One region of the Klebsiella sp. NPDC088457 genome, then DNA from elsewhere that is predicted to be linked to it. Evidence: predicted binding sites of a transcription regulator. Region 1 holds the regulator's gene; each other region holds the start of a gene.
The links. Region 1 encodes CRP, which controls carbon source genes, mostly activating them, when cyclic AMP is high. Its sites were predicted from a motif close to ATGTGANNNNNNTCACAT; they were not measured.

Region 2: udp (uridine phosphorylase) is a predicted target of CRP. The motif match lies at 3,936-3,953, and genes of this name have one in related genera.
Region 3: ACI2JR_RS02645 (sugar transporter) is a predicted target of CRP. The motif match lies at 3,025-3,042, and genes of this name have one in related genera.
Region 4: rhaB (rhamnulokinase) is a predicted target of CRP. The motif match lies at 5,679-5,696, and genes of this name have one in related genera.

Annotation. Positions count from the first base shown of each region.
Region 1 is NZ_JBJDNH010000019.1:40,313-47,762, forward strand. It holds gene ACI2JR_RS13880 (hypothetical protein) at 1-131, opposite strand, end outside; gene ACI2JR_RS13885 (hydrolase) at 359-1,318, shown strand; gene ACI2JR_RS13890 (YheU family protein) at 1,315-1,533, shown strand; gene ACI2JR_RS13895 (phosphoribulokinase) at 1,570-2,439, shown strand; gene ACI2JR_RS13900 (OsmC family protein) at 2,541-2,945, opposite strand; gene crp (cAMP-activated global transcriptional regulator CRP) at 3,251-3,883, shown strand; gene ACI2JR_RS13910 (YccS/YhfK family putative transporter) at 3,936-6,014, shown strand; gene ACI2JR_RS13915 (aspartate aminotransferase family protein) at 6,004-7,224, opposite strand; gene pabA (aminodeoxychorismate synthase component 2) at 7,314-7,450, opposite strand, start outside.
Region 2 is NZ_JBJDNH010000046.1:19,761-27,210, forward strand. It holds gene metE (5-methyltetrahydropteroyltriglutamate--homocysteine S-methyltransferase) at 1-2,163, shown strand, start outside; gene ACI2JR_RS23080 (transporter substrate-binding domain-containing protein) at 2,297-2,989, shown strand; gene ACI2JR_RS23085 (dienelactone hydrolase family protein) at 2,998-3,810, opposite strand; gene udp (uridine phosphorylase) at 4,077-4,838, shown strand; gene rmuC (DNA recombination protein RmuC) at 4,977-6,425, shown strand; gene ubiE (bifunctional demethylmenaquinone methyltransferase/2-methoxy-6-polyprenyl-1,4-benzoquinol methylase UbiE) at 6,492-7,247, shown strand; gene ACI2JR_RS23105 (ubiquinone biosynthesis protein UbiJ) at 7,261-7,450, shown strand, end outside.
Region 3 is NZ_JBJDNH010000002.1:101,680-109,129, reverse strand. It holds gene ACI2JR_RS02665 (LysR substrate-binding domain-containing protein) at 1-370, shown strand, start outside; gene ACI2JR_RS02660 (GNAT family N-acetyltransferase) at 324-806, opposite strand; gene ACI2JR_RS02655 (L-lactate dehydrogenase) at 951-1,895, shown strand; gene ACI2JR_RS02650 (PhzF family phenazine biosynthesis protein) at 2,123-2,914, opposite strand; gene ACI2JR_RS02645 (sugar transporter) at 3,118-4,317, shown strand; gene ACI2JR_RS02640 (MarC family NAAT transporter) at 4,396-5,064, opposite strand; gene marR (multiple antibiotic resistance transcriptional regulator MarR) at 5,290-5,724, shown strand; gene marA (MDR efflux pump AcrAB transcriptional activator MarA) at 5,742-6,122, shown strand; gene marB (multiple antibiotic resistance protein MarB) at 6,153-6,359, shown strand; gene eamA (O-acetylserine/cysteine exporter) at 6,401-7,300, opposite strand.
Region 4 is NZ_JBJDNH010000053.1:24,307-31,756, reverse strand. It holds gene cpxA (envelope stress sensor histidine kinase CpxA) at 1-983, shown strand, start outside; gene yiiM (6-hydroxyaminopurine reductase) at 1,082-1,756, opposite strand; gene sodA (superoxide dismutase [Mn]) at 1,827-2,447, opposite strand; gene rhaT (L-rhamnose/proton symporter RhaT) at 2,740-3,774, shown strand; gene rhaR (HTH-type transcriptional activator RhaR) at 3,771-4,628, opposite strand; gene rhaS (HTH-type transcriptional activator RhaS) at 4,702-5,538, opposite strand; gene rhaB (rhamnulokinase) at 5,851-7,317, shown strand; gene rhaA (L-rhamnose isomerase) at 7,314-7,450, shown strand, end outside.

The DNA.
Region 1 (7,450 bases):
CAATACAGGCGTGGCAACTGGCGGCTAATCAACGTGGTCACCTGATGAAAACGCGGTGGCATTTTTTGCAAACTGCAGGAGATCGCTTTCGACAGTACAGGTTTGATCTCTCCCGGCAGAGCGACCCGCAACCTGTAGACTCCCGGCGGCGTTAATTACTGACAGCGCGCACGCCAGTCATCACCCGGCTCAATTTCGTGTAACCTATAGCGCTGGCGACAAGACCACATATCGTCTAACCTGCGCACTTCATGCGCGGTATAATGTTCTCAAGTTTCTTAATTGCTCTGGTGCTATGGTTGAAATCACCCCTACAGAAATGACTCCCCCCGCCGATGATTCGCGCGAGTTTCACCCGATGCGCGGCGTGGGCAATCGTCATCTGCAAACCATGCTGCCACGCCTGATCCGCCGTAAGCTAGGCTTCACGCCGCACTGGCAGCGTCTCGAGCTGCCGGACGGTGATTTTGTCGATCTGGCGTGGAGCGAAAACCCCGTTCAGGCGCAGCACAAACCGCGGCTGGTCGTGTTTCATGGTCTGGAAGGCAGCTTGCATAGCCCGTATGCCCACGGCCTTATTCATGCGGCGATGCAGCGCGGCTGGCTCGGCGTGGTCATGCATTTTCGCGGCTGTAGCGGCGAACCTAACCGTAACAACCGCATCTATCATTCAGGCGAAACCGAGGATGGCACCTGGTTCCTGCACTGGCTGCGCCGCGAGTTCGGCGTCGTCCCTACCGCCGCGGTCGGTTATTCGCTGGGGGGGAATATGCTGGGCTGCCTGCTGGCCAAAGAAGGGGATAACGTTCCGCTCGATGCGGCGGTGATCGTATCGGCCCCCTTCATGCTGGAAGCCTGCAGCTACCATATGGATAAGGGCTTCTCCCGGGTCTATCAGCGCTACCTGCTTAACCTGCTAAAGGCCAACGCCGCGCGTAAGCTAAAGGCGTATCCTGGCTCACTGCCGGTTGATTTACGTCAGCTTAAAGGCATGCGCCGTATCCGTGAGTTTGACGATATGATTACCGCCAAAATTCACGGTTTTGCGGATGCGCTGGACTACTACCGCCAGTGCAGTGCGATGCCGCGCTTAAGCGATATCACCAGGCCGACGCTGATCATTCACGCCAAGGACGATCCTTTTATGGATCACCACTCCATCCCGCCGCAGGAACGGCTGCCGGCTAATGTGGAATATCAGCTGACGGAGCAAGGCGGCCACGTCGGGTTTGTCGGCGGCACGCTACGCAAGCCGGAAATGTGGCTGGAAAAACGGATTCCGGACTGGTTAACCCGTTGGTTAGGAGCACAAAAATGATTATTCCCTGGCACGATCTGGATCCCGAAACGCTGGATAACCTGATCGAAAGCTTTGTGTTGCGCGAAGGCACCGATTATGGTGAACATGAACGCTCGCTGGCGGATAAAGTCGCCGGCGTCAAACAACAATTGAGAAGCGGAGAAGCCGTGCTGGTGTGGTCAGAACTGCACGAGACGGTCAACATCATGCCCCGCAAGCAGTTTCACGGCTAAGGCGGCGCCACACCATCGTTTAATCTGGGAGTTGTTATGTCTGCCAAACATCCGGTGATTGCCGTCACAGGCTCCAGCGGCGCGGGAACCACGACCACCAGCCTCGCCTTTCGTAAAATCTTCGCGCAGCTGAACCTGCGCGCCGCCGAAGTAGAAGGCGATAGCTTTCATCGCTATACCCGCCCGGAAATGGACATGGCGATCCGCAAAGCGCGCGATCAGGGAAAGCACATCAGCTATTTCGGTCCGGAAGCGAACGACTTCAGCCTGCTCGAAAATACCTTTCTCGAATACGGGCGCAACGGCACCGGCCAGTCGCGGAAATATCTGCATACCTATGATGAAGCGGTGCCGTGGAATCAGGTGCCAGGTACGTTTACGCCATGGCAGCCGCTACCGGAACCTACCGATGTCCTGTTTTATGAGGGCCTGCACGGTGGCGTGGTAACGCCGCAGCACAACGTGGCACAGCATGTCGACCTGCTGGTCGGCGTAGTGCCGATCGTCAATCTGGAGTGGATTCAGAAGCTGATCCGCGATACCAGCGAACGCGGCCATTCCCGTGAAGCGGTGATGGACTCCGTGGTGCGTTCGATGGAAGACTATATCAACTTCATCACCCCGCAGTTCTCGCGTACCCATATCAACTTCCAGCGCGTCCCCACCGTCGATACTTCCAACCCGTTTGCGGCGAAAGGCATCCCGTCGCTGGATGAAAGCTTTGTGGTGATTCATTTCCGCAATCTGCAGGATATCGATTTCCCGTGGCTGTTAGCGATGCTGCAGGGGTCGTTTATCTCGCATATCAATACGCTGGTGGTGCCGGGCGGAAAGATGGGGCTGGCAATGGAGCTCATCATGGCGCCGCTGGTCGAACGGCTGATGGAAGGGAAGAAAATCAGTTAACCACGTTAAAAGACCCCGGGCGCCTGGCGCTAAGCGGGGTTTTCGTTCTTCACTCACGGCTCCCGGATAAGGCGTTTGCGCCGCTCTCCGGGAAAGGCTGCTTAGCCTTCCACCACTTCATAGGTGTGGGTGATATTCACCGTTTTTTGCAGCATCAGCGCCACCGAGCAGTATTTCTCCGCCGACAGGTCCACCGCACGAGCGACGGCCGCCTCTTTCAGCTCATTTCCGGTGACGATAAAATGCATGTTGATATGGGTAAACAGGCGCGGCGCCTCTTCCCGGCGTTCAGACGTCAGCTTCACTTCACAGTTGCTCACATTGTGACGCCCTTTCTGCAAAATCGACACGACATCGATCGCGCTGCATCCGCCCGCCGCCATCAGCACCATCTCCATCGGGCTTGGCGCTTTATCCCCGGAGTTGCCGTCCATCAGAACCTGGTGGCCTGACGCGGACTCTCCGATGAAGGTTAACCCTTCAACCCATTTCACACGAGCTTGCATAAAATTTAACTCCAAGGTTGCAATTTTCCTGACAGATTACGCGCACATAACAATTCTCGCAACGGAAGGCGACCTGCGTCATGCTGAAGCGAGACACCAGGAGACATGCGGCGAAAGCTATGCTAAAACAGTCGGGATGCTACAGTATTACATTGATGTACTGCATGTATGCAGAGGAGTTCACATTACAGGCTGAAGAAAACTCACCAGCCGTTTCCCAGGCATAGGGAAACAATACGATTGCATGCCCGGATGCCGTGTAGTGTCGGCACCCGGAGATAGCTTATAACAGAGGATAACCGCGCATGGTGCTTGGCAAACCGCAAACAGACCCTACCCTCGAATGGTTCTTGTCTCATTGCCATATTCATAAGTACCCATCTAAAAGCACGCTGATCCACCAGGGTGAAAAAGCAGAAACGTTGTACTACATCGTCAAAGGCTCTGTGGCTGTGCTCATCAAGGATGAAGAGGGTAAAGAGATGATCCTCTCTTACCTCAACCAGGGCGATTTCATCGGTGAATTAGGCTTGTTTGAAGAAGGCCAGGAGCGTAGCGCCTGGGTACGTGCGAAAACCGCATGTGAAGTGGCCGAAATCTCCTACAAAAAATTCCGTCAGCTGATCCAGGTAAACCCGGATATTCTGATGCGTCTGTCATCGCAGATGGCTCGTCGTCTGCAGGTAACCTCAGAAAAAGTGGGTAACCTCGCCTTCCTCGACGTTACCGGCCGTATCGCTCAGACGCTGCTGAACCTGGCGAAACAACCGGACGCCATGACCCACCCGGACGGGATGCAAATTAAAATTACCCGTCAGGAAATCGGTCAGATCGTGGGCTGTTCCCGTGAAACCGTTGGCCGTATTCTGAAGATGCTGGAAGATCAGAATCTGATCTCTGCGCACGGTAAAACCATCGTCGTTTACGGTACCCGTTAAGTCGATAAAACGGCGTGTTGTACCCACAATACGCCGTTTTTGTTTCCCCTCGATGTGGCGCAGGCTGATTTACCACCCGGAAGTCAACTATGCACTGCGGCAAACGCTGGTGCTGTGCTTGCCTGTCGCAATCGGACTCCTGCTCGGTCATTTACAACAGGGTCTGCTGTTCTCGCTGGTGCCTGCCTGTTGCAACGTCGCCGGTCTGGACACGCCGCATAAGCGCTTTTTTAAACGCCTGATCGTCGGCGGCTCCCTGTTTGCCGGCTGTAGTCTGGTCGTCCAGCTGCTGCTGCAGCAGGATATCCCGTTACCGTTAATTCTCAGCGGCCTGGCGCTACTCCTTGGCGTCACGGCAGAAATCAGCTCCCTGCACGCCAGACTCTTGCCCGCCTCGCTGATTGCCGCGATCTTCACTCTGAGCCTTGCCGGGAATATGCCTGTCTGGGAGCCGCTGCTGATCTATGCTCTCGGCACGTTGTGGTACGGCCTGTTTAACTGGTTTTGGTTCTGGCTTTGGCGCGAACAGCCGCTACGTGAATCGCTAAGCCTGCTCTATCGCGAGCTGGCCAACTACTGCGAAGCCAAATACAGCCTGTTGACTCAGCATATCGATCCGGCCACCTCGCTGCCGCCGCTGCTCATCCGCCAGCAGAAGGTCGTGGACCTGATCACCCAGTGCTATCAGCAGATGCATATGCTGGCGGCAAATCAACACAATGACCACAAACGCCTGCTGCGGGCGTTTCAGGTGGCGCTGGATCTTCAGGAACATATCTCCGTCAGCCTGCATCAGCCCGAAGAAGTACAAAAGCTGGTGGAACGCAGCCATGCGGAAGCGGTGATTCGCTGGAATGCGCAAACCGTTGCCGCCCGCCTGCGGGTGCTGGCGGATGACATCCTTTATCATCGTTATCCGCAGCGCTTTAATATGGACAAGCAAATCGGCGCGCTGGAGAAAATCGCCTCGCAGCATCCCGATAACCCGGTCGGGCAGTTCTGCGCCTGGCACTTTAGCCGTATCGCCCAGGTGCTAAGAACCCAGCGCCCGCTGTATGCCCGTAATCTGATGGCCGATAAAGAACGCCGTCTGCCGTTACTGCCGGCGCTGAGGAACTACCTCTCGTTGAAATCGCCGGCGCTGCGCAACGCCGCGCGCATCTGCGTCATGCTCACCGCCGCCAGCCTGATGGGCAGCGCCCTGAACCTGCCCAAACCCTACTGGATCCTGATGACGGTGCTTTTCGTCACCCAAAACGGCTACGGCGCGACGCGGGTGCGTATTGTTCATCGGGCGGCGGGTACCCTCGCCGGGCTGGCGATTGCCGGCCTGACGCTGCACTTTCACGTTCCGGAAGGCTATACGCTGACCGCGATGCTGATCGTCACGCTGCTGAGCTATCTGATTATTCGTAAGCATTATGGCTGGGCGATGGTGGGCTTTACCGTCACCGCGGTGTATACCCTGCAGCTGCTGACGCTAAACGGTGAACAGTTTATTGTCGCCAGACTTATCGATACCCTCATCGGCTGTCTTATCGCCTTTGGCGGAATGGTGTGGCTGTGGCCGCAGTGGCAAAGCGGGCTGTTGCGTAAAAATGCCCATGACGCGCTGGAGGCCGATCAGGATGCCATCAGGCTTATCCTGAGCGACGACCACCAGGCACCGGCGCTGGCCTATCAGCGCATGCGCGTCAATCAGGCGCATAACTCGCTGTATAATTCGTTGAACCAGGCGATGCAGGAACCGGGTTTTAACGCGCAATACCTCGACGACATGAAACTGTGGGTCACCCACAGTCAGTTTATTGTCGAGCATATCAACGCGATGACTACCCTCGCCCGCGAGCACAACATGCTGACCCCGGAGCTGGCCCGGCGTTATCTGGAATCCTGTGAGATTGCGCTCCAGCGCTGTCAACAGCGGCTGGACTCTGACGGTCCCGGCAGCGCGGGCGATGTCAATATTATGGAGTCGCAGAATGCGGAAGTGCCCCATGGCCCGTTAAGCACCATGGAGCAGCATCTGCAGCGGATCCTCGATCATCTGAACACTATGCACACCATCTCCTCGGTGGCATGGCGTCAGCGTCCGCATCATGGCATCTGGCTACGCGCGGTTAAGCGCTAAGTACCCGCTGTACCGCCTGAGCGAAACGGGCCATCCCTTCGGCAATATCGTTTTCGTCAATCACCAGTGAAGGAACAAAGCGCATCACGTCAGGCCCGGCGTTTAATACCATCACCCCGGCATCCGCCGCCGCATAGAGGAAATCGCGGGCCCGGCCTTGATGCTGCGGCTTAAGCTCGGCGCCAATCAACAGCCCCATCCCGCGGATGTCGCTGAACAGATCAAACTGCGCGTCAATCTGCTGCAGGTGCTGCACAAACAGCGCGCGCTTCGCGTTGACGCCTTCCAGCACCTCAGGGGTATTGATCAGATCAAACGCCGCCCCGGCCACGGCGCAGGCCAGTGGGTTACCGCCGTAGGTCGAACCGTGGGAGCCGGCATGGAACGCGCTGGCGATGTCGTTTGTCGTCAGGACGGCGCTAATCGGGAAACCGCCGCCCAGCGCTTTGGCGCTGGTGAGGATATCCGGCGTCACGCCGTAATGCATATACGCGAACAGCGAACCGGTACGCCCCATGCCGCACTGCACTTCATCAAACACCAGCAGCGCCTGGTGCTCATCGCACAGCTCGCGCAGCCCCTTAAGGAACTCCGGCGTCGCGGCCATCACCCCGCCTTCCCCCTGAATTGGCTCAACCACTACCGCACAGGTATGGTCGTCCATCACCGCTTTCACCGCATGCAGATCGTTAAACGGCACGTGGACGATATCCGCCGGTTTCGGGCCGAAGCCATCGGAATATTTGGGCTGCCCGCCCACGGAGACCGTAAACAGCGACCGGCCGTGGAAGGCGTTATGGAAGGCGATGATTTTGGTCTTATACGGACTGTGGCGGGTAATGGTGTAATGGCGCGCCAGCTTGAATGCGGTTTCGTTGGCTTCGGTGCCGGAGTTCATAAACACCACGCGTTCGGCAAAGGTGGCATCGACCAGCTTGCGCCCGAGGCGCAACGCCGGTTCGTTGGTAAAAACGTTGCTGGTGTGCCACAGGGTTTCGCCCTGCTCATGCAGCGCCGCGACCAGAGCCGGATGACAATGACCTAATGCCGTCACCGCAATCCCGCCCGCGAAATCAACGTACTCTTTGCCCTGCTGATCCCATACGCGGCTACCTTTACCTTTTACCGGGATGAATTCTGCAGGTGCATAAATCGGCAGAATAACTTCATCGAATATGGCGCGGGTAATTACCGGTTGCTCAGTTGCCATGTCATGCCATCCTTCTTCGTTATGCAGTCATTATTGTGATAATCTACTCACAAAATATGCATAAAAAATCAATCAATGGCAACTACAAATCACCGGTTGAGGAAGTTTGCCAGCAGCTGATGCCCCTGCTCGCTAAGAATGCTCTCCGGGTGGAACTGTACCCCTTCGAGATCCCACTCACGGTGGCGGATCGCCATAATCTCACCGCTGTCGCTGCGGGCCGTGA
Region 2 (7,450 bases), on a different contig from region 1:
GAAGAACTGCTGGCGGTGGGCCGCGAACTGCGCGCCCGTCATTGGGAACAGCAGAAGCAAGCGGGCGTTGACCTGCTGCCGGTGGGGGATTTCGCCTGGTACGACCATGTTCTGACCACCAGCCTGCTGCTGGGCAATGTGCCGGCTCGTCATCAGAACAAAGACGGCTCTGTGGATATCGATACCCTGTTCCGCATCGGCCGCGGCCGCGCACCGACCGGTGAGCCCGCGGCGGCGGCAGAAATGACAAAATGGTTTAACACCAACTATCACTACATGGTGCCGGAGTTTGTAAAAGGCCAGCAGTTCAAACTGACCTGGACCCAGCTGCTGGATGAAGTGGACGAAGCGCTGGCGCTGGGTCATAAGGTCAAACCCGTCCTGCTGGGGCCGGTTACCTGGCTGTGGCTGGGTAAAGTGAAGGGCGAGTCGTTCGACAGACTGAGCCTGCTGCATGACATTCTGCCGGTTTACCAGCAGGTGCTGGCGGAGCTGGCAAAACGCGGCATCGAGTGGGTGCAGATTGATGAACCGGCGCTGGTACTGGAGCTGCCTCAGGCGTGGCTGGAGGCGTTCAAACCGGCATATGACGCGCTCGCGGGCCAGCTTAAGCTGCTGCTGACCACTTATTTTGAAGGTATCACCGGTAACCTCGACACCATCACCGCGCTGCCGGTTCAGGGCCTGCACGTTGACCTGGTGCACGGTAAAGATGATGTAGCTGCTCTGCATCAGCGTCTGCCGTCCGACTGGCTGCTCTCTGCGGGCCTGATCAACGGCCGCAACGTCTGGCGCGCCGATCTGAGCGAGAAATATGCGCAAATTAAAGACCTCGTCGGCAAGCGTGAGCTGTGGATCGCTTCTTCCTGCTCCCTGCTGCACAGCCCGATCGATCTGAGCGTGGAAACTCGCCTCGACGCGGAAGTGAAAAGCTGGTTCGCCTTCGCCCTGCAAAAATGCGAAGAGCTGGCGCTGCTGCGCGATGCGCTGAACAGCGGCGATACCGCTGGACTGGTGGCGTGGAGCGCACCGATTCAGGCGCGCCGTCACTCTACCCGCGTCCATAACGCCGCGGTGGAAAAACGCCTGGCGGCCATAACCGCCCGGGACAGCCAGCGTAATAGCCCGTATGCCGAACGCGCCCGGGCACAGCGCGCCCGCTTTAATCTGCCGGCGTGGCCGACCACGACCATCGGTTCTTTCCCGCAGACTACCGAAATCCGCGGCCTGCGTCTGGAGTTCAAAAAAGGCAATCTGGATGCCAATAATTACCGCACCGGTATTGCGGAACACATCAGACAGGCAATTGTTGAGCAGGAGCGTTTAGGTCTGGATGTCCTGGTTCACGGTGAAGCCGAGCGTAATGACATGGTGGAATACTTCGGTGAGCACCTCGATGGCTTCATCTTCACGCAGAACGGCTGGGTGCAGAGCTACGGCTCCCGCTGCGTGAAACCGCCGGTGGTGATCGGTGACGTCAGCCGTCCGGAGGCGATCACCGTTGAGTGGGCGAAATTCGCCCAGTCGCTAACCGACAAACCGGTGAAAGGCATGCTGACCGGTCCGGTGACCATTCTGTGCTGGTCCTTCCCGCGTGAAGATGTCAGCCGTGAAACTATCGCTAAGCAGATTGCGCTGGCGCTGCGTGACGAAGTGGCGGATCTGGAAGCGGCCGGTATCGGCATCATCCAGATTGATGAGCCGGCGCTGCGTGAAGGCCTGCCGCTCAAGCGTAGCGACTGGGATGCCTACCTGCAGTGGGGCGTGGAAGCCTTCCGGATCAACGCCGCGGTCGCCCGGGATGACACCCAGATCCACACCCATATGTGTTACTGCGAGTTCAACGACATCATGGATTCCATTGCCGCGCTGGATGCGGATGTGATTACCATTGAAACCTCGCGTTCTGACATGGAGCTGCTGGAGTCGTTTGAAGAGTTCGAATACCCGAACGAAATCGGGCCGGGCGTGTACGACATCCACTCGCCGAACGTGCCGAGCGTGGAATGGATTGAAGCGCTGCTGGAAAAAGCGGCGCAGCGTATCCCGGCAGAACGTTTGTGGGTCAATCCGGACTGCGGCCTGAAAACCCGCGGCTGGCCGGAAACGCGTGCGGCGCTGGCCAATATGGTGAAAGCCGCGCAGAACCTGCGCCAGGCCTAATCAGAATCACCCCCATCCCCGAAGGAGGCCGCGGCCTCCTCTTTTTTTGCTCTTCTTCTTCCTTTCCGGACAGATCGCCCCGCCTGGGCTACGCTTAGCGGGACCATGCAGGCAAAGCTATTTTCGGGGGAGAATGATGATCGGTCACGATGAGCCACACCGACCTTTGCGTTTTGCTATTAATCTGGGGAATCCGGTACTCGCCACCACGTTGCCGGATAACGCCCCGGGAGGTCTCACCGTCGAGTTGGCCAAAAAGCTGGCCGCCCGGTGTGAGCGCGAAGCGCAATTTATCACCTGGCCGACGGCCGGGAAGGTGGTGGATGCCGCCTTGCTGGATCAATGGGATATCGCCTTTCTGGCGATTGACCCTGCTCGGGAAGATACGCTCTGTTTCAGCCAACCCTATGTCACCATTGAAAGCTCATTGCTGGTCAGAGAGGACAGTGATATTCAGTCCGTACAGGAGAGGGATCGCGAGGGGGTGACGATTAACGTTGGTAAAGGTGCGGCCTATGAGCTGTATCTGATTCGCACGTTACAGCATGCCACGATGCGTCAATACGCGACCTCGCAGGAGGCAATTCGCGCGTTTATCGCGGGGGAAGGGGATATGGTCGCCGGTATTCGTCAACCGCTCAGCAGTGTGGCAAGTGAATATCCGCAATTGCGTCTGCTGCCTGATAGCTTCAGCCAGATACAGCAGGCGGTATGCGTGCCCCGCAGCAGGCCAGAGCATTATGAATTTATTCGTCGCTGCCTGGCTACGTGGCTGGAGGACGGGACGATTGCCGATATGATTAACCGCCATATCGGCAACCGATAGATCATGCCTTAACTGCGTTTCCCGCCATATTGCGCAAACCATGCCAGCATTCTTGCCCAGCCGTCTTTGGCGGATTCTTCATGGTAGCTGGGGCGATAATCGGCGTTAAAGGCGTGATCGGCGTCTGGATAGACGATAATTTCCGCTTTGGCATTAGCGGCACGCAGCGCCTGGCGCATGGTTTCCACCGTATCCTGCGGAATGCCCGTGTCTTTACCGCCGTACAGTCCCAGCACCGGCGCGTTGAGGTCAACCGCCACATCCACCGGATGTTTCGCCGAGTTGAGAGTCTTCTGCCCGACCAGCTTCCCGTACCAGGCCACGGCGGCTTTCAGCTGCGGGTTATGGGCGGCGTAAAGCCAGGTAATGCGTCCCCCCCAGCAAAAGCCGGTGATCAGCAGACGATGGGCATCGCCGCCGTGACGCGCGGCCCAGCTGGCGACATGGTCTAAGTCGGCCAGCACCTGAGTATCCGGCACCTTGCTCACCAGCTCCTGGAACAGGGTCGGGATATCGGTGTACTCGTTCGGATCGCCCTGACGGAAGTAGAGTTCTGGCGCGATAGCCAGATAACCTTCCAGCGCCAGACGGCGGCAAATATCGCGAATATGTTCATGCACGCCGAAAATTTCCTGCACAACGAGGACCACCGGAAGCGGGCCTTCGGCGTTTTTCGGACGAGCATGATACGCCGGCATGTTCTCTCCCTGGGTCGGGATCGAGGTTTCACCCGCGGCGATGCTCTCCTCCGGGGTATGAACGGCGGTAGAAGCGTGCGGCGTGGCTGCAGGCGCAAAGCCAGGTTGCTTGGTTGTGGTCATGGTATTCTCCGTACCCTTATTTATTAGCGCATCGATAACTATAGACGCTATCGACCGGACGTTAACAAAGCACAGTGCCTGAAACAGGCTATCTTTTGTTCAGGCCCGGCGAATATAACTTGTTAATGTGATGTTTATCACTATTTGATGGAATATTATTGCAATGACTTTCATTCGTGGTGATTAGTGTCACAAAAATAAGCCAATAGCTTCTGTAAAGTACCGTTTTGCTTCTGCTGATAATTCGACCCACAGAGGAGTTTTTTATGTCTAAGTCTGATGTTTTTCATCTCGGCCTCACCAAAAACGATTTACAAGGGGCTACGCTGGCTATCGTCCCTGGCGATCCAGAGCGTGTGGAAAAGATCGCCGCGCTGATGGATAAGCCGGTCAAGCTGGCATCTCATCGCGAATTTACCTCCTGGCGTGCCGAACTGGATGGCAAGCCGGTCATTGTTTGTTCTACCGGTATCGGCGGCCCGTCGACCTCTATTGCCGTTGAAGAACTGGCGCAGCTGGGGATTCGTACCTTCCTGCGTATCGGCACCACCGGCGCGATCCAGCCGCATATCAATGTGGGCGACGTTCTGGTGACCACCGCTTCCGTCCGTCTTGATGGCGCGAGTCTGCACTTTGCGCCGATGGAATACCCGGCGGTCGCTGACTTTGCCTGCACCACCGCGCTGGTGGAAGCGGCAAAATCGATCGGGGCGACCACCCATATTGGCGTTACCGCATCGTCTGATACCTTCTACCCGGGTCAGGAACGTTACGACACCTTCTCTGGCCGTGTGGTCAGCCATTTTAAAGGCTCGATGGAAGAGTGGCAGTCCATGGGCGTCATGAACTATGAGATGGAATCGGCGACGCTGCTGACCATGTGCGCCAGCCAGGGGCTGCGCGCCGGGATGGTGGCCGGGGTTATCGTAAACCGTACTCAGCAGGAAATTCCGAACGCGGAAACCATGAAACAAACCGAAAGCCACGCGGTAAAAATCGTTGTGGAAGCGGCGCGCCGTCTGCTGTAGTTCTCCCTTCTTCGCCCAAGGCCGGTTTATCCGGCCTTTCTTTTTTGCGGCGCTCTGCGCAGGAAAACCCTTTTCAACTGGACGTTTGTACAGCACAATTCTACCTTGTATCGATAAGTTGTTGCTGCAGGGGGCGTTGTGGACATCTCGATTATGATAAGTGCCATCGTGGCGCTGGCCGCTGGGCTGGTCGTCGGGTGGCTGGCGACCAAAGCCAAAGCCGACCAAATTCGCGCTGACCTTATCGAAGAGCGGCGAGAGCTGGATATCGAACTCAGCGCCGCGCGTCAGCAGCTGGCGCAGGAGGCCCACTGGCGCGACGAGTGCGAGCTGCTGAACAATGAGCTGCGCAGCCTGCGTGAAATCAATACTTCGCTGGAAGCCGATCTGCGTGAAGTCACCACCCGCCTTGAATCGACCCGCATGCACGCGGAAGATAAAATCCGCCAGATGGTCAACAGCGAGCAGCGCCTGAGCGAACAGTTTGAAAACCTCGCCAACCGTATTTTTGAACACAGCAACCGGCGTGTTGATGAACAGAATCGTCAGAGTTTACATGGGCTGCTGACGCCGCTGCGTGAACAGCTGGACGGTTTCCGCCGCCAGGTGCAGGACAGTTTTGGTCAGGAAGCGCGCGAGCGGCATACGCTGGCGCATGAAATCCGCAATCTGCAGCAGCTGAACGCGCAGATGGCCCAGGAAGCGCTGAATCTGACCCGCGCGTTGAAAGGGGATAACAAGACCCAGGGTAACTGGGGAGAGGTGGTGTTAACCCGCGTGCTGGAAGCTTCCGGGCTGCGCGAGGGTTATGAATACCAGACCCAGGTCAGTATCGAAACCGACAACCGTTCGCGCATGCAGCCCGATGTGATCGTCCGTCTGCCGCAGGGGAAAGACGTGGTCATTGATGCCAAAATGACGCTGGTCGCCTACGAGCGCTACTTCAATGCCGAGGATGATGGCACCCGCGAGGCGGCGCTGCAGGAGCATATTGTCTCGGTGCGTAATCATATCCGCCTGCTCGGGCGTAAAGATTATCAACAGCTGCCGGGCCTGCGCTCGCTGGATTACGTGCTGATGTTCATTCCCGTTGAGCCGGCCTTTCTGTTGGCGATAGACCGCCAGCCAGAACTTATCAGCGAAGCGCTGAAGAACAACATCATGCTGGTCAGCCCCACCACGCTGCTGGTGGCGCTGCGTACCATCGCCAACCTCTGGCGCTATGAACACCAAAGCCGCAATGCGCAGAAAATCGCCGAGCGGGCGGGCCGCCTGTACGACAAAATGCGCCTGTTCGTCGATGATATGTCGGCTATCGGCCAGAGCCTGGATAAGGCGCAGGATAACTATCGTCAGGCGATGAAAAAGCTCGCCTCCGGACGCGGGAATCTGCTGGTGCAGGCCGAGGCATTCCGCGGCCTGGGCGTTGAGGTGAAACGCGGGATTAATCCTGATTTAGTCGAGCAGGCCAGCGCTGAGGATGATGAATATCGTCCTGAAGAAGAGGAAAACGCGCTGGAAGATAACGAATTGATGCGCGATTCCGCCGAGGTCGCGCTCTCCGGCGAGCCGTCTCCGCCGCGCTGAACCGTATGGGAAATGCGCTGAATCTGTTACACTCGATGAACATTTTCTTGATAAGCAGGCATTGAGATGGTTGAGGATTCACAAGAAACGACGCACTTTGGTTTTCAAACGGTAGCCAAAGAGCAGAAGGCGGACATGGTGGCGCATGTATTCCATTCTGTGGCCGCAAAATATGATGTTATGAATGATCTGATGTCGTTCGGTATTCATCGTTTGTGGAAGCGTTTCACCATCGATTGCAGCGGCGTACGCCGTGGACAGACCGTACTGGACCTGGCCGGCGGCACCGGCGACCTGACGGCGAAGTTTTCTCGTCTGGTGGGTGAGACCGGTCGCGTCATGCTGGCGGACATTAACGACTCGATGCTGAAAATGGGCCGCGAAAAGCTGCGCAACATCGGCATCGTCGGCAACGTGGAATATGTGCAGGCCAACGCGGAAGCGCTGCCGTTTGCCGACAACACGTTTGACTGCATCACCATTTCCTTCGGTCTGCGTAACGTCACCGATAAAGAAAAAGCGCTGCGTTCGATGTATCGCGTCCTGAAGCCAGGCGGGCGTCTGCTGGTGCTGGAGTTCTCGAAACCGATCATTGAGCCGCTCAGCAAAGCCTATGACGCATACTCCTTCCACGTGCTGCCGCGCGTCGGGGAACTGGTGGCTAAAGATGGTGAAAGCTATCGCTATCTGGCGGAGTCCATCCGTATGCATCCGAATCAGGAAACCCTGAAGGCTATGATGCAGGATGCCGGTTTTGAAAACGTCGATTACTACAACCTGACGGCTGGTATCGTTGCGTTGCACCGTGGTTATAAGTTCTGACAGGAGGGAGCGTATGCCTTTCAAACCACTGGTCACCGCAGGCATTGAAACCGCCCTCAATACCTTTCTCTGGCGTGACAAAGCGTTAAAACCTGCTCGCCAACGTCTGCTGGGGAAAGTGCTGCGCGTCGAGCTGAAAGAGCTATCGACGCCGCTTGTGCTGGTCTTCAGCGACCGCCAGGTGGATGTGCTGGGGGCCTGGG
Region 3 (7,450 bases), on a different contig from region 1:
CCACCCGCGGATAACCCGCGCCAGCGAAGTCAACGGCAGCAATGTCTATGCATTTCGCGCCAACTGCTCCTACCGCCGCCATTTTGAGAGCTGGTTCCATGCCGATCGCGCAACGCCGGGACGGATCCATGAAATGGAGTCCTACCACGGTATGCTGGCCTGCGTGATTGCCGGCGCCGGGCTGGCGCTGATCCCCCGCAGCATGCTGGAGAGCATGCCCGGCCACCAGCAGATTTCCGCGTGGCCGCTGGCCGAAGAGTGGCGCTGGCTAACCACCTGGCTGGTATGGCGGCGCGGGGCGAAAACCCGTCAGCTGGAGGCGTTTATAGAACAGCTGAACGAAGATCGGCAACGAGCAGTTTCTCCATAAACACGCTCAGCGGGTCGGGCTGGTAAGGCGCAAAGGCAGAGCGGGTCTGATACCCGCTGCGGGTATACAGGCCGATCGCCGCATGCTGATGGATCCCGGTCTCCAGGCGCAGCGTATGGCAGTCCCGGCGCAGGGCTGCGCTTTCCAGCGCCTGCAGCAGCTTCTCACCAAGCCTCTGCCCACGATGCGTGGGATCGATGAACACCCGCTTCATTTCACCGTACCCCTCTTCACCCAGCACAATCGCTCCGCAGCCGACGGCCCGCTGCTGCTCATCGCTGATCAGCAGCGCAATCACCGATTCGGCCGCCAGCTGGCTGAGATCGATCAGGTGGTTACTTCCGGCGGGATAAAGAGATTGCTGGTAAGCATCCAGTTGGGCAATCAGCGCCGTCAGATGCGGATCGGTGAGTGATGTCGGGGCGATGGTGTACATAGGCGAGCTCCTTTTTTCGCCCACTGTAGCGCAGCGTATCCGGCCGTTTCTCATAGCATTAACTTATACCCGCCGCATCCTCTTGCGCTAAGCGATTGAACCGCAGTAATTTTATGCCATGACGGTTGATAGCGGGAAAGGACTATGAATAACAAAGCGCGCAAGGTGATGATCATCGGTGCAGGCAACGTCGGCACTTCGGCGGCCTATGCCTTATTAAACCAGAATATCTGCGAAGAGCTGATCCTCGTCGATCTCGATACAACGCGGGCCCAGGCGCATGCTCAGGACCTGAGCGACGCCGCCGCCTATATGCCGGGAATGATGGCCATTTCAGTGCGGGAGGTCAGCGACTGCGCGGACGTGGATATCGCGGTGATCACCGTCTCCGGCGGCGCGCTGAAAGAGGGAGAGAGCCGGCTGGACGAGCTGACCCGTACGGCGAAAATCGTTAACAGCATCGTCCCGCAGATGATGGCCAACGGTTTCAACGGTATCTTCCTGATTGCCACCAACCCCTGCGATATTATTACCTGGCAGGTGTGGCAGCTTTCCGGCTTGCCGCGCGGCCAGGTGATCGGTACCGGCGTCTGGCTGGATACCACCCGCCTGCGCCGGGTGCTGGCGCAGGCGCTGGATATTGGCGCCCAGAGTATCGATGCTTTCATTCTCGGTGAACACGGCGATACCCAGTTTCCGGTGTGGTCCCACTCGTCGGTGTACGGCTCACCGATTGCCGAGGTTTACCAAAAACATACCGGTAAGGCGCTGGACCGTCAGCAAATCGCCGACCGGGTGCGCAAACTCGGGTTTGAGATCTACGCCGGTAAAGGCTGCACCGAATATGGCGTCGCCGGAACCATCGCTGAAATTTGCCGCAATATCTTTACCGGCAGCCATCGCGCTCTCGCCATCTCCTGCATTCTCGACGGTGAGTACGGCGTCCAAGGCGCGGCGGTCGGCGTCCCGGCCGTGCTGGCGCAAAACGGCGTGCAGCAAATTATCGAACTGCAATTAGCGCCGGAGGAAAGCGAGAAATTCCGCCATTCGGTGGCGGTGATTAAGGCCAATATCGCCCGCCTCGGATAAGATCGCGGCTTAGCGTCCGCGCTTTCGGCCGCTAAGCGGGCCGTTTTCCCCGCCAGCGGTGTTTAGCGGGCGGGAACACGTTCAGCGTAGAAAGATTTTCCCCTGCAGCCAGGTCACCGCCTGGCCGCCCGGCAGTTCACAGCGCGAAGCGCCGCCGGGTTACCGGCAAAAGACCGTTCGCTGAAGGTCGGGAGCCGCTACATGGGAATCGCTTTCGCCGCTTTACCTCAACGTAGCGTGATGGTGCCAATCATATAAGTTGTCGCCTGGCCACCAATCAGCACCCGCTCACCCAACCACTGACAGCGCAGATCGCCCCCCCGCGCCGACACCTGCCGCGCCTGCATGATGGTTTTACCCAGTTTGGCGCCCCAGTAGGGAATCAACATGCTGTGCGCCGAGCCGGTCACCGGATCTTCGGGCACCGCCTCACCCGGGCAGAAGAAACGGCTGACGAAGTCATACTCATCGTCCGCCGCGCTGACGCAAATCATTTTGCCGAGGCGCTGCAGCTGTTGCATATCCGGGCGGACCGCTTGCACCTGCTGGCGATCGTTGAGGATCACCAGATAGTCCCGCCCTGCGCGCACCTCCAGCGCCTCGCTTAGCCCGAGCCCGGCCAGCAGCTCTGCCGGCGGAGCGCTGACCGGGTCAGTGGACCACGCCGGGAAATCCAGCGTCAGCCAGTCGCCGTTACGCGTCACCTTCAGCTCCCCGACAAAGCGGGTGCTGAAAACGATAGTGGCAGAAGGATGATCGAGATACTCAAAAATCACGTGCGCCGCGGCAAGCGTGGCGTGGCCGCAGAGGTTAATTTCGTCCAGGGTTGTGAACCAGCGCAGTTCAAACCCCTCATCGGTGCGCACGAAAAAGGCGGTTTCGGACTGGTTGTGCTGCTGCGCCATTTTAAGCAGCGTTTCATCCGGCAACCATTCGGTGAGCGGACACACCGCGGCGGCATTGCCGCCAAAATTGCGGTCGCTAAACGCATCCACCAGGTAAAAATCAATATCCTGCATAATAGGGCCCTTCCTTTTTTCCTTACCTTCAACATGCCATAAAAGCGTGGCATGCACACGATCTATATAAAAATTAATCCTTTAGCTTATGAACCGGCGCGAACGGCAATATGAGATCCAGATCACAAAACGATTGTATTTTCATCAGTAATCGTTTTAAGATCGCTACCTCTTCTTCCTCTTTAGTAGCCAGCTCAGAATCTATGATTACAAACACGGTTTCACGCAAGGTCGCGTGGCTTCGGGTTGTCACGCTTGCGATCGCTGCTTTTATTTTTAATACCACCGAATTCGCTCCGGTCGGCCTGCTGTCCGATATCGCCGACAGCTTCGACATGGAAACGGCCCAGGTCGGCATGATGCTGACTATCTACGCGTGGGTGGTCGCGCTGATGTCGCTGCCGTTTATGCTGCTGACCAGCCAGATGGAGCGCCGTCGCCTGCTGATCGGCCTGTTCATCCTGTTTATTGCCAGCCACGTGCTGTCGTTCTTTGCCTGGAACTTTAACGTGCTGGTGATTAGCCGTATCGGTATCGCCTTCGCTCACGCGGTGTTCTGGTCTATTACCTCGGCGCTGGCTATCCGTATGGCGCCGCCGGGCAAACGCGCGCAGGCGCTGAGTCTGATTGCCACCGGTACCGCGTTGGCGATGGTCTTTGGTATTCCGATTGGGCGTATTGTCGGCCAGTATTTCGGCTGGCGGACCACCTTCCTGGCGATTGGCCTGGGGGCGCTGGTGACCCTGGTGTGCCTGTACAAACTGCTGCCAAAACTGCCGAGCGAACATTCGGGTTCGTTAAAAAGTTTGCCGCTGCTGTTTCGCCGTCCGGCCCTGCTGAGCATCTATCTGTTGACCGTCATCGTGGTGACCGCGCACTACACCGCCTACAGCTACATCGAGCCGTTTGTCCAGACGGTCGCCGGCATGAGCGGTAATTTTGCCACCGTGCTGCTGCTGGTGCTGGGCGGCGCGGGGATCATCGGCAGCATTTTGTTCGGTAAGCTGGGCAACCAGCACGCTTCCGGGCTGATTAGCATCGCCATTGGCCTGCTGCTGGCGAGCCTGTTGCTGCTGCTGCCGGCATCGCACAACCCCAACCATCTGCTGCTGCTGAGCATCTTCTGGGGCGTCGCCATTATGATTATCGGCCTGGGGATGCAGGTTAAGGTCCTGGCGCTGGCGCCGGATGCCACCGATGTGGCGATGTCGCTGTTCTCGGGGATCTTTAACATCGGGATTGGCGCCGGCGCGTTAGTCGGCAGCCAGGTCAGCACTCATCTCTCTATGGCCTCGATCGGCTACGTCGGCGCCATCCCGGCGCTGGTGGCGCTGGTGTGGGCGGTGATGATCTTCCGCCGCTGGCCGGTATCGCTGGACGATCATCAGCCGCATCACTCCTGACTGCGTGCGTCAATCGCGGATAAAAAAGCCTGCCGGAGTCCTCACGGCAGGCTTTTTTTTACCCCCTCGCGGGCGGTATCAGACGTGGTAGGTGGTGATAATTTCCAGCACCCCGTTGATAATAAACTGCACGCCCATACAAACCAGCAGGAAGCCCATCAGACGGGAAATCGCCTCGATACCGCCCTTACCGACCAGGCGCATAATCGCCCCGGAGCTGCGCAGGCAGGCCCACAGAATCAGCGCAACCAGCGCAAAAGTCATCGGCGGCGCCGCCAGCACCACCCAGCCGGGAAAATCAACGCCGTGCTTCACCGTCGACGCCGTACTGATGATCATCGCGATAGTCCCCGGCCCGGCGGTACTCGGCATCGCCAGCGGAACGAAGGCGATATTGGCCGTGGGTTCGTCCTGCAGCTCTTCCGATTTCATTTTGGCTTCCATCGAGTCATGCGCTTTCTGCTGCGGGAACAGCATCCGGAAACCAATAAAGGCCACGATCAGCCCGCCGGCGATACGCAGACCGGGGATTGAGATCCCAAAGGTATTCATCACCACCTGGCCGGCATACCACGCCACCGCCAGAATAATAAAGACATATACCGAGGCCATCAGCGATTGTCGGTTGCGCTCGGCGTTGTTCATGTTGCCGGCCAGCCCAAGGAACAACGCGACGGTGGTTAGCGGGTTTGCCAACGGTAAAATGACCACCAGCCCCAGCCCTATCGCTTGAAAAAGTTCCATCATGATTAATTAAGCCCCTGTTAATATTAATAATTAAAAACTTTACCCCCAGAGTATAGCGTTGCTTGCCCGCCTCGTACCAGCGCCGATATTCGCGCCGCACGCCCCTCGCCGGGTCTGCGCAGACGCGCTTTAGCAAATCGTGTGATCGTTCCATCCATCAGGTTGACTTATTGTTGCCTGGGCAATAATATCCTCAGCAATTAAATAATTGCCTGGGCAACCATTGTGAAAAGCACAAGTGACCTGTTTAACGAAATGATCCCCCTTGGTCGCTTGATCCAGATGGTTAACCAGAAAAAAGATCGCCTGCTCAACGAGTACCTCTCACCGATGGATATTACTTCCACCCAGTTCCGGGTGCTCTGTTCCATTCGTTGCGAAGTATGTATTACCCCCGTTGAGCTGAAAACCGTGCTTTCGGTCGATCCAGGCGCAATGACGCGCATGCTTGACCGGCTGGTCTGTAAAGGCTGGATTGAACGGTTACCCAACCCCAATGACAAACGCGGCGTACTGGTGCAATTAACACCGGACGGCGCGGCGCTTTGTGAGCAGTGTCATCAGGTTGTGGGTCAGAAATTGCACCAGGAATTAACAAAAAATCTGTCGGCGGATGAAGTGGTCACCCTAGAGCATCTACTCAAGAAAGTTCTGCCGTAATAAGAAGAGGTAAGATGATGTCCAGACGCAATAATGACGCCATCACTATCCATAGTATTTTGTCGTGGATTGAAGATAACCTGGAATCGCCCCTGTCACTGGAAAAAGTGTCCGAGCGTTCTGGTTACTCCAAATGGCACCTGCAAAGAATGTTTAAAAAAGAGACCGGTCACTCTTTAGGCCAGTACATCCGCAGCCGCAAGCTGACGGAAATCGCGCAAAAGCTCAAGCAGAGCGATGAGCCGATTTTGTACCTCGCCGAGCGCTACGGGTTTGAATCGCAACAAACGCTGACGCGAACCTTTAAAAACTATTTTGACGTTCCGCCGCATAAATATCGCATGACCAATATGCCGGGTGAATCCCGCTACCTGATGCCACTGAACAACTGTTGTTAACCGCCTGCAAAAAGACGTATTGAGGAAATCATGAAACTATTCGCTGCCGCTGCCATTGTTCTGGCCGCACTGGCTTCCAGCCAGAGCTATGCGGAGCAAACCACCACGCCGGTTCGTCACAACCACCGCGATGCGATGATTATGCCTTCCGAACATAATGATTCTCCATTTGATTTCAATCATATGGCTGCCGGTAGCGACAAATCGGATGAATTAGGCGTACCGTATTACAATTAACTGCACTACCCGAGCATTTAGCCCCGTTTACGGGGCTTTTTTTATCTCACTACCGCCCCTGGCCGCCGTATCCGCAGACCGAAAACGTTGATATACAGCCCGGCCATAATCAGCACCGCCCCCAGCAGCTGCAGGCCGTTTAGCGTTTCGCCGAGTAGCAGCGCCGCGCTCGCCATCCCGACGACCGGCACCAGTAACGACAGCGGCGCCACCCGCCAGGTTTCATAGCGTCCGAGCAGCGCTCCCCAGATCCCGTAGCCGACAATGGTGGCGATGAACGCCAGATACAGCAACGAAAACACGGTCAGCGTATCAATATGCAGCAGGCTTTCCGCCATCGCCTGCGGGCCGTCAATCAGCCACGACGCGAGCATAAACGGCAGCACGGGAATTAACGCGCTCCAGACCACCAGCGACATGATCTGCGGCTGCTGTTGGTGGGACATGATCTTCTTATTAAAGATATTACCGCAGGCCCAGCTGAGCGCCGCCGCCAGAGTCAGCATAAAGCCAACCACCGGCACGTGCTGGCCGCCGAGGCTGGCCTCCACCAGAACCAGCACGCCAAAAATAGCCAGCGCGATCCCCGCCAGCTGTTTTCCCTGTAAACGTTCGCCGAAGGCAAAAACGCCGAGAATAATGGTGAAGAACGCCTGCGCCTGGAGCACCAGCGAGGCCAGTCCAGCCGGCATGCCAAGACTGATGGCGCAGAACAGAAAGGCAAACTGACCAAAACTGATGGTCAGGCCATAGCCGAGCAGCAGACGCAGCGGTATTTTAGGCCGGGCGACAAACAGCAGCGCCGGAAAGGCCACCAGTAAAAAACGCAGCCCCGCCAGCATCAGCGGCGGCATATGATGAAGCCCGAGCTTAATCACCACAAAATTAAGCCCCCATACCACGACCACCAGCAGCGCCAGCAGCCCGTCTTTACGTGTCATACCCTGCCTCTGTAGTTATGCGAATTTTTGTGAACAAAATCAAAGTACCGAAAAAAACGGCCGCCGGATAGATCATTATTCTTGGCAGGGGTACGGCGCACACTCTGACCCCTGGCATCCCTATACAAGCGTCTGAGGGCATGTTATTTC
Region 4 (7,450 bases), on a different contig from region 1:
CGTTTTCCGTCAGGGATGGGGAAGATAATTACCAGCTCTATCTTATCCGCCCTGCCAGCACCTCCCAATCCGATTTTATCAACCTGCTGTTCGACCGCCCGTTACTGCTGCTGATTGTCACGATGCTGGTCAGTTCACCGCTGCTGCTGTGGCTCGCGTGGAGCCTGGCCAAGCCGGCGCGTAAGCTGAAAAATGCCGCCGATGAGGTCGCGCAAGGCAACCTGCGTCAGCATCCTGAGCTGGAAGCCGGCCCGCAGGAGTTTTTAGCCGCCGGGGCCAGTTTTAACCAGATGGTGACGGCGCTGGAGCGGATGATGACCGGCCAGCAGCGTTTGTTGTCCGATATTTCCCACGAACTGCGTACGCCGCTTACGCGCCTGCAGCTCGGCACCGCCTTGCTGCGCCGTCGCAGCGGCGAGAGCAAAGAGCTTGAGCGTATTGAGACGGAAGCCCACCGGCTGGACAGCATGATCAACGACCTGCTGGTGATGTCGCGCAACCAGGCGAACAACGCCCTGGTGAGCGAAACGGTGAAAGCCAATCAGCTATGGGGTGAAGTGCTGGATAACGCCGCATTCGAGGCTGAGCAGGTTGGCAAATCCTTCACCGTGGAGTATCCGCCGGGTCCCTGGCCGCTGTACGGCAACCCCAATGCGCTGGAAAGCGCGCTGGAGAATATCGTGCGCAACGCGCTGCGCTACTCGCATACCAAAATTTCGGTCAGTTTTTCGGTGGATAAAGACGGCATCACGGTTAACGTCGATGACGACGGTCCGGGCGTCAGCCCGGAGGATCGCGAGCAGATTTTCCGTCCGTTCTACCGTACCGACGAAGCGCGCGATCGCGAGTCTGGCGGCACCGGTCTGGGACTGGCGATTGTCGAAGCGGCGATTCAACAGCATCGCGGTTGGGTCAAAGCCGATGACAGCCCATTAGGCGGTTTACGCCTGACGATCTGGCTGCCGTTGTATAAGCGCACCTGATACGTTCATCCCCGGCTCGCGCTGCGCTTAGCCGGGCTACACGTAGTGAACTGCGCAACCCTCGTAGCCCGGATAAGGCGTTGGCGCCTGTGGGGAAATTATTTTCCCCACAGGCGGCGCGAAGCATCCTCGATTTTTCCGCTCAGACGTCGTTTCTGCATGGTCCGGGTCCAGCTCGCCGACAGTCCTGCCGCAGACAGCAGGCGATGATACTGCTCATCGTCGAACGGCAGGTGCCAGGCTATCGCCCCGGCTTCCTGAACGCTCACGTCGCTCACCCGGGAGACCCGTTCCAGCGGCGCATCGCTGGAGACCTGCCCGCCCGCCACCACGCGATACAGCCAGCCTGTTTGGCCATTGTTCTGCATCAGCTGCGCCATATCGCTGATGCCAAAATGGAAATTGAGTTTAAAACATGGCGATCGGGGCTGCGTAACCTGAATCAGCGCCTCGCCCCAGCGGAAGATATCGCCGATATTGACGTTTTTCTCGGTCAGCCCTTCGGTAGAAAGATTTTCGCCAAAGGCCGGGGAGCAGAACAGATCGGCCTGCTCGGGGAATTCGCGGATCCAGTCGGCATAGTGCTCGCGCGGGTAGTGGCACAGCGCGCGATCCGGCCCGCCATGAATTTTCTTTTCCGCCTGCTCATCGCCTTCCAGCCCAAGCTCGCCGAGGGTTAACTCGCCATCGACCTGAATTTTATCAATCGCGCTCGGGCGGCTGCCGGGATAGTCGCGGACGCGACCGATGTAGACATTTAGCGGATAGTGCATCTGCTGCTCCTTGTGCCGATACAAAAAAAGCGAGTCATCAGACTCGCTTCTCGTTCAGCACAATGCAACCTTATTTTTTGGCGGCAAAACGCGCTGCTGCTTCGTCCCAGTTAACCACGTTCCAGAACTCTTTGATGTAGTCCGGGCGACGGTTCTGGAATTTCAGGTAGTAAGCGTGTTCCCATACGTCCAGGCCCAGAATCGGGAAGCCGGAAACGCCAGAAATAGCTTCACCCATCAGCGGGGAGTCCTGGTTTGCGGTAGAAACCACGGCCAGTTTGTCGCCTTTCAGTACCAGCCACGCCCAGCCGGAACCGAAACGGGTCGCTGCCGCTTTTTCAAACTCAGCTTTGAAGTTATCAACGGAACCGAAATCACGTTCGATCGCGGCTTTCAGGTCACCCTGCAGGGTCGTGCCGGTTTTCAGGCCTTTCCAGAACAGGCTGTGGTTCGCGTGGCCGCCTGCGTTGTTACGCAGAACGCCTTTTTTGTCAGCCGGCAGCTGATCCAGTTTAGCGATCAGTTCTTCAACAGGCAGGCTGGCGAATTCTGGCAGGCTTTCCAGCGCCGCGTTGGCGTTGTTAACGTAGGCCTGGTGGTGTTTAGTGTGATGGATTTCCATCGTCTGCTTATCGAAGTGCGGTTCCAGGGCGTCATAAGCGTACGGCAGGGCTGGTAGTGTATAACTCATAATCCTCTCCATTATTGTCAAGCGGCAGGAAGTGTTAAGGCCGCGTAAGCAGTTGGTTCATTATAGTTAATTAAATGATATTGAAAACGCTTATCAATGCCGTATTTTTAATAAGGTTATAACTGCAAGGCATAGGCGCATTTTTGTGAGCTGGAACAAGTAATTAAGCCGTTGATTGCCAGGGTTCAACATCACATGGCAACAGCCTGAAGGTGAAAAAACTGACCGATTTTTACACTCATCGTGTCGGAAGAAGATTTATCCGATAAAAAAATAGATGAGGATAAAATCAATGAGTCACGCGATTACGATGGGTATTTTTTGGCATTTGATAGGTGCGGCCAGTGCAGCCTGTTTCTATGCCCCGTTCAAACAAGTTAAACAGTGGTCATGGGAAACCATGTGGTCTATCGGCGGGATTGTCTCCTGGCTGGTTCTTCCGTGGGCCATTAGCGCCATGCTGCTGCCCGATTTCTGGGCCTATTACCGCTCTTTCAACGCCTCCACGCTGCTGCCGGTATTTCTGTTTGGCGCCATGTGGGGGATCGGCAACATCAATTACGGCCTGACGATGCGCTACCTCGGTATGTCGATGGGGATCGGTATCGCGATTGGTATCACCTTGATTGTCGGCACCCTGATGACCCCGATTATCAACGGCCAGTTCGCGATATTAATTCACACCCAGGGCGGCCAGATGACCTTGCTCGGGGTGCTGGTGGCGGTGGTTGGCGTTGCCATCGTCACGCGGGCAGGCCAGCTGAAAGAGCGCAAAATGGGCTTTAAAGCCGAAGATTTCAACCTGAAAAAAGGGCTGATGCTGGCGGTGATGTGCGGTGTTTTTTCCGCCGGCATGTCTTTTGCGATGAACGCCGCCCGGCCGATGCACGATGCCGCGGCAGCATTGGGCGTCGATCCGCTGTACACCGCCCTGCCCAGCTACGTGGTGATTATGGGCGGCGGCGCGCTGGTCAACCTTGGCTTTTGCTTTATTCGCCTGGCGAAAGTGAAAAGTCTGTCGCTCAGAGCCGACTTCTCGCTGGCCAAACCGCTGATCGTGGCCAACGTGCTGCTGTCGGCGCTTGGCGGCCTGATGTGGTACCTGCAGTTCTTCTTCTATGCCTGGGGTCACGCCAGCATTCCCGCGCAGTATGACTACATGAGCTGGATGCTGCATATGAGCTTCTATGTGCTGTGCGGCGGCCTGGTCGGGCTGGTGCTGAAGGAGTGGAACAACGCCGGCCGTCGGCCGGTCAGCGTGTTAAGCCTGGGCTGCGTGGTGATTATTATCGCCGCCAATATCGTCGGCCTCGGGATGGCGAACTAACCCTCCCAGGCGGCAACGCGGCTGCGTTGCCGCCACTGTCCGGGGGTCATGCCAATTTCCCGGTTGAACACCACGGAAAAGTAGTTGCTGTCTTCAAACCCGCACTGCATGGCGATTTCGCCAATCAACCGCTCCGTATGCTGCAATAAATACTGCGCGTGGCAAATCCGCAGCTGCCGCAGATAGTGGTTAATCGTCATCCCGGTCTGCTGGCGAAACTGCTGGCGTAGCGCGCGTTCGCCGCACCCTTCCCGCAGACAAAAGCGGTCGAGGACAAAAGGCCGGTTCAGGCTGCCCGCCAGTTCGGTCAGCAGTTTATCGAGGAGCGTTTCGCTTTGGGTCGCCGCCAGGTTATCGGTGGCATAGCGGTGACGCTGGAGAACCAGCACCAGCTGCGCAAACAGCAGCTCGGCCATGTTATTCGCCTGCGCGTCGCCGCGGGAGCTCTCCTGCTCGAGCTGGGTAATCACCTGGCGCACCTGGGTCATACCGGAGCTGCCGATCCGCCAGTGCGGGATCCACGGCGTGCCAAACAGACCGGGAATATGAGCCGCCCAGTCAAAATTCAGCCGCAGCCGGTCCGGGCAATAAATCACGTTTTGCAGGACTAAATCGTTAACCGAAGCATAGGAGTGTTTATCTTCGGCGCGAATGTAGAACAGATCGCCACGGGTGATGCGCCAGGGACGATCGTTAAGGACGTGCAGGCCGTTTCCACGCCACACCAGCACCAGCTCACAGAACTCGTGGGTATGCTCGGCGAAGACATTTTGCGGGTAACGATCGGCGACCGCTACCGCCTGAGAAGGAGAAGCAAAAAACTCATCTTTGCGAAGAATCAGCTGACCGGCCACGACAAGAACTCCACCGCCAAAAAACATTTTATTATTGGCGTTTTTGCTGGCTAAAACGTTGACTGCTCTCGCGTTACTGAAGAATAGCGTCCCGCCCCTGGCGAATATCGCGCGGCGACCATGAAAACTCCCGGCGAAAAAGCGTCGAAAAGTGGTTACTGTCGCCAAATCCGCAGCGATAGGCGATTTCCGTCACGCTTTCATCGCTATGGCGCAGCAGGTGACGCGCCTTCACTAACCGCACCCGGTTGAGGTAGCGCTGCGGCGTCAAACCCGTTTGCTGCTTAAGCTGACGATGCAAGGTCCGCAGCGACAGTGAAAACTTCGCCGCCACCTCCTCCCAGCACACCTCGTCGGCGAAGTGATCTTCCAGCCAGGCCAGCAGATGATTGAGCCGCGCTTCGTTGTCCGCCGCCTCTTCCGCAAGGCTGCTTTTACGCAGCAGCACCAGCAGTTGCATAAACAGAATCTCGCGGCCGGCGATGGTATGCATATCCGCTTCGTGGCCGGCATGGTCCAGCCGATCGACAATCTGCCGTACCTGCTGCAACACCGTCTGATTCACCCGCCAGTGGGAGAGATAGTTTCCCTCCTGCTCCTGGGGCAACAGCTGATTAACCCCGTTGAGAAAGCGAAAGGCATCCGGCGCGCGATACAGCACGTTGGTCAGACACAAATTGTCGGTGTGCTCATAGAGATGACGGTCGTGATCGCGAATAAAACACACCGAGCCACCGCTGATGGTATAGGGCTGCCCGTTAAAAACGTGGATCCCGGTGCCGTGCTCAACGATGACGATTTCATGGAAATCGTGGTGATGTTCCGGAAACGCCGACTGAGGAAGGCGTGGCTCAATGGCAACAGCAGAAGTCCCGGACTTAAAGAAATCCACACTGTGCAATATGGTCATAGCTGCGCCCTCGAAATGAGAAATGTTATCAATCAGTGAAGCAAATAGTAATTAAGGGTTAGCATTCCGGCCTTCAATTTTTGACCGCAAAATTCGTAAAGCCTGCCGCATTTTCAAGAAATAGCCGGAAAGATCGGGAACTGCGGACAACATCACATCCCTGACCGTCCCGCTGATTAAGCGAAATTGTGACCTCTCTCACGGTCACCTTTGCTTTGTTGCCAGCCGCCAATTTTCCCTGTCCGTGGCAAGAAGGTCGGCGGCGCATGACTTTTTTAGACTGCTGACAATGATTTTCACAAGGATCTCCCCATGAGCTTTCGTCATTGTGTAGCCGTTGATTTAGGCGCCTCCAGCGGGCGGGTCATGCTTGCCCGCTACGACCGCGCGCAGCGTGCGCTGACGCTGCGTGAGATTCATCGTTTCACCAATAGTCTGCGCAAGGTGGCGGGCTATGACTGTTGGGATATCGACCGTCTGGAAGGCGAAATTCGCCGCGGGCTGGCAAAGGTCTGCGAACAGGGAATCGCCATCGATAGCATCGGTATTGATACCTGGGGCGTGGATTATGTGCTGCTGAACGAGCAGGGGCAACGCGTCGGCCTACCGATCTCCTACCGCGACGCTCGCACCCACGGTCTGATGCAGCATGCTGAAGAGCAGATAGGACGCGCCGAGATCTACCGTCGCAGCGGCATCCAGTTTATGCCCTTCAACACCCTGTATCAGCTGCGCGCACTGGTTGAACAACAGCCTGAACTGGTCAGCCAGGCCGTGCATGCGCTGCTGATCCCCGACTATTTCAGCTTCCGTCTGACCGGCAGGATGAACTGGGAATACACCAACGCCACCACCACCCAGCTGGTCAATATTGATAGCGATAGCTGGGATGACGACCTGCTGAGCTGGACCGGGGCGCCGCGCGCGTGGTTCGGCACGCCGCGTCATCCGGGTAACGTGATCGGCCACTGGACGTGTCCGCAGGGGAACGCCATTCCGGTGGTCGCTGTCGCCAGTCACGATACCGCCAGCGCGGTGATCGCCGCGCCGCTGTCCTCTCAGAACGCCGCTTATCTCTCTTCCGGCACCTGGTCGCTGATGGGCTTTGAAAGCCGAACGCCTTACACCAGCAGCGAAGCGCTGAAGGCCAATATCACCAATGAAGGCGGTGCCGAAGGGCGCTATCGGGTGTTGAAAAATATCATGGGGCTCTGGCTGCTACAGCGGGTGTTGCAAGAGCAAAACATCGGTGAACTCTCTACGCTGATCGCCCGCGGCGAGCGGCTTCCGGCCTGCCGCTTTGTGATTGATTGCAACGACGACCGTTTTATCAATCCGCCCAATATGAGCGGCGAAATTCAGGCCGCCTGCCGCGAATCCGGGCAGCCGGTACCCATGGAGGCCGTCGAACTGGCGCGCTGCATTTTCGACAGCCTCGCTCTGCTCTACGCCCGCGTGCTCAACGAACTCATCCGGCTGCGCGGACAGCCGTTCAGCCAGCTGCATATCGTGGGCGGCGGCTGCCAGAACGCGCTGCTCAACCAGCTGTGCGCCGACGCCTGCGGCATCACGGTGGTCGCCGGCCCTGTCGAGGCCTCTACGCTGGGCAATATCGGTATCCAGCTGATGACGCTGGATGAGCTGAATAACGTCGACGATTTCCGTCAGGTGGTGCGCCACAACTCTGCGCTCACCACGTTTACCCCCAATCCTGAAAACGAAATTGCCCGCTTCGTGGCGCAGTTTCAGTCGCAACAGAATAAGGAGCTTTGCGCATGACCACTCAACTTGAACAAGCCTGGGAGATTGCTAAACAGCGCTACGCGACCGTCGGCGTAGATGTCGAGGAGGCCTTGCGCCAGCTGGACCGCCTACCGGTGTCAATGCACTGCTGGCAGGGCGATGACGTCGC